DNA from 2 places in the Paenibacillus sp. FSL k6-2145 genome. Region 2 is predicted to be linked to the other one. Evidence: riboswitches for the same ligand, from Rfam matches in the RefSeq annotation. Region 2 holds a riboswitch; the other holds the start of a gene.
What was found. A riboswitch is a leader RNA that binds a small molecule or an ion and turns the genes downstream of it on or off. The one in region 2 is predicted to bind ZMP and ZTP.

Region 1 (3,325 bases), 2.5 Mb from region 2:
AGCGCTTCGCTTCTCCGGTTGCATTCTGCCAGCTTCGTCTTTTGTATTCCAATTTATCAAAACTCAAAAGAAAGCAGCATGAGCAAAGTTTTTTAGTATTTAAGATCTGTATAGAGCGGGAATTGGTCTGTCAGTGCAGTCACTTCTGCACGAGCTTCATCCAACTTCGCTGTATCTTTTGGATTTTTCAGTGTTTTGGCAATGATCTTACCGATCGCTACCATAGCTTCTTCGTTCATGCCACGGGAAGTTGCAGCAGGTGTACCAATTCGAATACCACTCGTTACAAACGGGCTTGTAGGGTCGAATGGAATTGCATTTTTGTTCACGGTAATACCGATGGAATCGAGCACATGCTCAGCTTCCTTACCTGTGATGTTTACACTGCGTGTGTCAATCAGCATCAAGTGGTTATCTGTACCACCGGATACGATGTTCAATCCTTCAGCGATCAGTGTTTCAGCCAGAACCTGTGCGTTTTTCACAACGTTCTGTGCATATGTTTTGAACGAAGGCTGCAAAGCTTCTCCAAATGCTACCGCTTTGGAAGCGATCACGTGCATTAGAGGTCCACCTTGGGAACCAGGGAATACGGCTTTATCAATCGCTGCTGCCCACGCTTTGCGGCACAGAATCATACCACCACGAGGTCCACGCAGCGTTTTGTGTGTTGTTGTTGTTACGAAATGCGCATGTGGAACCGGGTTTGGATGCAAACCAGCAGCAACCAGTCCTGCGATGTGAGCCATGTCCACCATGAACAAAGCGCCTACATCATTGGCGATGGAAGCCAGCTTTTCAAAATCAATGGTACGCGGATATGCACTTGCACCAGCAACGATCAGACGAGGACGGTGTTTGAAAGCCGCTTTGCGTACTTCATCATAATCAATCAGGAATGTATCTTCCTGTACGCCGTATGCTACGAAGTTGTACAGCAAACCGGATGCGTTAACCGGGCTACCGTGTGTTAGGTGTCCACCATGGGCAAGGTTCATACCGAGTACAGTATCACCAGGTTTCAACGCTGCAAGATATACTGCCATGTTCGCTTGTGCACCGGAGTGAGGTTGGACATTCACGTGTTCTGCTCCGAACAATTCTTTTGCACGATCACGCGCGATGTCTTCAACGATGTCCACATGCTCACAACCGCCATAGTAACGTTTGCCTGGATATCCTTCAGCGTACTTGTTGGTCAGAACAGATCCCATTGCTTCGATTACTGCTTCACTTACGATGTTCTCGGATGCAATCAGTTCGATGTTGTTCTGTTGACGTTTCAGTTCAAGATTCATCGCTTCCAGTACTGCCGGGTCATTCTTGCGCAATTGTTCCATGATTAAATTCCTCCCAGTTTATAAGTGAATTTATAAAGTGAAACTAATGTTTACACAAAAACGGCGAGTGCAACACCAATCTGAAGAAACGAAGTGGTCGCCAAAAAGCTTTCTTTAGAAAGCTACTCCGGAAGCATAGGCTATCACCGGATTTCCCCTTTAAATAGGGAATAAAAAATCTGGGGATAACAGCGATCGGAAGATGGTGATGCAATCAAAGTCAGGAGTGTAACCCAATTAGTCTCGCTTTATATGTTAGTCACAAAATGTTGAATCTGGTTGTTCTTCCATACGATACACCGCGCGTTCGCCGCCAATCAACTTCGGACGAGTCAACGCTGTGGTCACACGTGCATCTCCAACATAGCGGAGCGCTGTACGATAGGGTACGGCTACATGCCGGAGATGCATCCCAATCATCGTCTCCCCAATGTCCAGTCCCGCATGGGCCTGCACATGTTCAGCCAGGCATGGATCGGTCAGCGAACGATATGCTGCGGATGCCATTGAACCTCCGGCCTTGGGCACGGGTACTGCACCAACCTCGGTCAATCCAAGACGAGTAAGCACAGAACGCTCCATTACCAGCGCACGGTTCAGATGCTCACAACATTGGAATACCGTATCAAAACCGAATTCCTCCTGCACCTCGCGTATACCCGCAAGAAGCTGCTGTGCCACTTCAATGGCACCACTCGTACCAATCCGAGCGCCTGCGACTTCACTTGTGCTTGTACCGATCACAACGATCTGTCCAGGCCCAAGCTGTCCAGCAAGCGCCAGTTCATGCAGAATAGACGCGGTCTGTTCCTGCAATCCGGGTTGTTCCGAATCTAACTCTATAGTCATCCTATCATCGCCTCCCGATAAAATCATGCCCGCTGTCTCTTGGTTGTCCTTCGTATTCTTGCACGGCATCTCAGGTACTATTATAGCGAATAATCAGATGAAAGACGAAAAAAAGAGCAGTCTGCGGGTAACGCAGAATTGCTCTTTTGCCCAGGCGACCGGCCGTTTGTTCCGGTGCTCCATCGTGGTTATGCCCACTTCGTCGCCAGTTACACCGGATCCCTGTTTTCCCCTTCATCATAAAACAACCCGCGTCTAAAATCAACGGTTAATTTACATCACATGTCCTATTTTTATAACCTGCCCCGCAGGATCAGAATTATCCCAGCTTATCCAAAAGCCGGTCCAATGCAGTCCGAATCTCAGCTGCAGCTATATTGTAATCATCACGACTTCCCCCAAATGGATCGGAGATGTCGAAACTTGGGATTCGTTGTCTAATCTCAATGGCTCGTTCACGCTCCGATGCCAGGATCTCTTGCCCAAGGGCACGTTTCATCTCCAGCGTTGCAAACAGGCTGTCCAACTCCTGAACATCACTTAATACCTGTTCATCATCCTCCACATATTCTTTCAATGTATAGGTTTTGTGGACTGAATCGGGAAATACCTGCATGACATGTTGCTTATGACTCCGTGTTAATGTTAGAACCAGATCGGCCCAACCTACCAGGTTAGAGCTAAGTTGTGTGGAATGAGGTGGACCTTCAACGTTATGATCTCTCAACACTGCTTCCGCATGACGGGAGATCGGCATACCCGACGTTGCTGCCACACCTGCAGAGCGAACCTCTACCTGAATGCCACGCTCTGATGCCAGTTTTCGCAAAAGCCCCTCTGCCATGGGGCTGCGGCACGTATTTCCTGTACATACGAATAAAATATGTTTCATTGTGTTAGCCTCCCCATTTTACATATGATGCAAATGATATGATATCTCAAGTTTTATTCTAAAATATAAACAAAAGTCCAAACGCAAGCAAGATTGCGCCACCAATAGCTTCGCCGTAATCCCCTAGATTCTGGCTCACCCGACGGCCTAATAGCAGACCCATCACCGACATCACCCCGCCACAAACGCCGAAAGCAAGTACGGTTAAGATCAGATCACTGCTAAACATCCCTAAGGAAACGCC
Region 2 (3,325 bases):
TGGAGGACATCCGATTGGATACATTCAGTTCTATGAGCTTGAGGAAGAAGAACGAACGGAGTATGGTTATGGAGATACGGATGAAATCATCTATGGAACGGATCAGTTTATTGGTGAGGTAGACTACTGGAATAAAGGCATTGGTACACAGTTGATGCAATCCATGCTGGCTTATCTGATTAATGAAAGACAAGCCCGTAAAGTGGTTATGGACCCTCAATCCTGGAACTTGCGAGCGATATCCTGTTACGAGAAATGTGGTTTCCAAAAGATTAAACTGTTGGAGAAACATGAGCAGCATGAAGGACAGATGAGAGACTGTTGGCTTATGGAATATGCTCCTTAGATAATGTTAAAAGTTATTTGAATCATAGAAACAAGGAGGAATAATGGATGGATGAAAGATTTCCGATAGGACCATTTGTACACACGGGTGAAGTTACTTTGGCACAGCGGGAGAAGTGGATTCAGGACATTGCTGAGTTGCCTGAACGCGCACGAGAAGCGGTAAAGGGATTGAGTGAAGATCAATTAAGTCTGCCGTATCGAGAAGGTGGATGGATGCTCAAACAGGTCATTCACCATATGGCAGACAGCCATATGAACAGTATGATTCGTTTCAAGTTGGCACTGACAGAGGATACACCAACGATTCGGCCTTATTATGAAGAGCGCTGGGCTGAATTGAGTGATTCAAGGGACCTGGATGTCGAATTCTCGCTTCAGATTCTGGATGCGCTCCATCGTCGTTGGGTGTTTCTGTTAAACGCGCTGACAGATGCAGATTATGCCAAACAATTTTATCATCCCTCATCGGAAGAAACGACAAGACTGGATTATAATCTGGGCATGTATGCTTGGCATGGCAAACACCATGTTGCTCACATCACATCGCTTCGGGAGAGACTGGGAATATAGCAAGGAGAAATATCTTTTTAGGGAGGATTCATCATTGAGTGTACATATCAGACTATTAAATGAGAGCGATCCTGTAATCATATCAAAGGCGTTTCAGGAGCAGGGTTGGGGGAGATTCGCTGAGCAGTATCTTCGTTACTTGGCTGAACAACATAATGGGGAGCGCGTAACCTTGGTAGCCGAGTTAAATGGAGAATTTGCCGGATACGTGAATGTATTGTGGTATTCCAGCTACCCGTCTTTCAGGGAACAAGGCATTCCCGAAATTAACGATTTTAATGTGCTGATGAAGTTCCAGCGCCAAGGTATTGGTTCACGGTTGATGGACCGAGCAGAGGAAGTTATTCTGGAACGAACGGATGTAGCAGGCATTGGTGTAGGTGTGTTTTCCGATTATGGCAAAGCGCAAGTTCTATATGCCCATCGCGGGTACATACCAGACGGTCACGGTGTACACAAACATGATCATTACATTCAGCCGGGTGAAGAAACGATTATGGACGACGATGTTGTACTTTATCTTACGAAGAAGTTAAAAGACGCGCAATAATTTTCATCATATATATACAGTGATGAAAGATGTCATGTATACTAGTTGTTAAATATCTGTTGTGTGTGACTGGCGTAAACGTGGAGTGAACCACGAGGAAGCACATATATTATATGCCGTACGCCTGGGCAAAGTGTTTGATCTTTTGATCAAACACTTTATTTATTATTCAGGGAACGAAAGGACAGGTGGCGGCAGCAGGTTTCCTAAAAGGAAAAAGGGCTACTACCAACTCATCTGCTTATGATTTATTGAATCCTTATTGTGCAGAAGTAATTTCAGCGCGTGTAGTGCGTGATGGTAATACGGTAACGGGTGCGGGGGTTACGGCTTCTATTGACCTGGGACTATACTTGGTCGAAATGTTAACGTCTACGGAGATCGTCCTTCAAGTTCAGCAAAAACTGGAGTATCCATATTATGAAGCCGGTAACTTAAAAGATGTCTACATGCACACTAAGAGGTAGGGGATAAAAAGATGACTATTCGCCTTTTTCAAGCGATTGATCAGCCAGCAGTGCTGAAAATGATGACGGATCATGATTTTCAATTTCCTTCGTTTATACGCGATCAGTATCCTACGCGCTGGGATTCATTTTTAAAAATGACGGATGAACGTATCAGTGCTTATTATGTCATGGTTGACGAAGCAGATGTTGTCATAGGTCATGCTGGTTATATCTTTCAGCCTACTGTTAACCGGTATGAAATCGTTGGCGTTGTTACAAGCAAATCACACCTTCGACAGGGAGTAGCACGTGCACTTATTACTAAAATATGCATTAAAATAGCTGAATTTGGCTGTAGTGATGTCATGCTTTACACACTTGATCATGAAGAAAATGAAGCAGCGCTTGTATTTTATGAACGAATGAATTTTCAAAAGGAAAGTATCGATATGAATTATTATACCTCGGGGTTTCATAGACTTTCACTTGTTAAAACACTATAAGTAACTTCAAAAAACTAATTGTAGTGGAAGCATAAAAATTGTACTTCAGTTTAAGTTGCATGTACTTGCAAAGAAAGATGATAAAAAAGCTGTCCTGCATGTTATACTCTATTGGAATTTGAGGAATGATAAGCAGGATGTTGAGAGATTAGATGATCAGAGGAGTGATTGATCCATGTTTAGCAAAGTCGGCCAAATTATGTTGTATGTCAATAATCAAGATGAATCACTGGCTTTTTGGACCGAAGTCGCAGGATTCCACATTGTGGATGAAGTAAACCTTGACGAGGGCATGAGATGGATTGAGATCGCGCCTACTCCAGATTCGCAGACGAGTATTATTCTCCATGACAAAGAGTTCGTCGAACGGATGTCGGCGGGTGTAAACCTGGGAACACCTTCGTTAATGTTCTTCACTGAAAATCTGGATAAATTATATGCCGACTTGGCTGGTAAACATGTAACGGTTGGAGAGATTGTTGAGATGCCAACGGGGCGTGTTTTCAACTTTGCTGATAATGAAGGAAATTACTTTGCAGTCTTGGAACGGGCGAAGTAAGTTACAACTCAAAACCTCTACGATTGTAAGCGATCGACATTCATGTCGGTCGTTTTTTTGTTGGGAAAAAGCTTCTGTTTTTAAGTAGAAAAGCACAAGAAAAATAGAGAACTACTGGGTAAAAATGTTATAATAGAGTGTGGATAATTCATTGAAAATGACGAGGAATGGATAGTCGGAAATGAAGGTTTGGATGGAGCATTGAAGGAGGAATGTGGTTGTGGAAAAGACGATTAAAAGTGTACAGGATCTATATGATATGCTCGATGCGGACTTCAGATCTGCCAAGCAATTTTGGGAACCTTTCTATGAGGATCGGAACAGACCAATCCCCTTTTTCCCAAAC

Region 1: another riboswitch for ZMP and ZTP. It lies ahead of NZ043_RS06480 (TIGR01440 family protein); the one in region 2 lies ahead of NZ043_RS17580 (DJ-1/PfpI family protein).

What each region holds. Positions count from the first base shown of each region.
Region 1 covers NZ_CP150267.1:1,458,814-1,462,138, forward strand. Annotated here, with positions in the region: gene glyA (serine hydroxymethyltransferase) at 93-1,340, opposite strand; gene NZ043_RS06480 (TIGR01440 family protein) at 1,596-2,189, opposite strand; ZMP/ZTP riboswitch at 2,331-2,412, opposite strand; gene NZ043_RS06485 (low molecular weight protein arginine phosphatase) at 2,509-3,081, opposite strand; gene NZ043_RS06490 (manganese efflux pump MntP family protein) at 3,140-3,325, opposite strand, start outside.
Region 2 covers NZ_CP150267.1:3,936,832-3,940,156, forward strand. Annotated here, with positions in the region: gene NZ043_RS17565 (GNAT family N-acetyltransferase) at 1-346, shown strand, start outside; gene NZ043_RS17570 (YfiT family bacillithiol transferase) at 394-918, shown strand; gene NZ043_RS17575 (GNAT family N-acetyltransferase) at 953-1,468, shown strand; ZMP/ZTP riboswitch at 1,524-1,605, shown strand; gene NZ043_RS17580 (DJ-1/PfpI family protein) at 1,657-1,935, shown strand; gene NZ043_RS17585 (GNAT family N-acetyltransferase) at 1,947-2,420, shown strand; gene NZ043_RS17590 (VOC family protein) at 2,596-2,979, shown strand; gene NZ043_RS17595 (class I SAM-dependent methyltransferase) at 3,239-3,325, shown strand, end outside.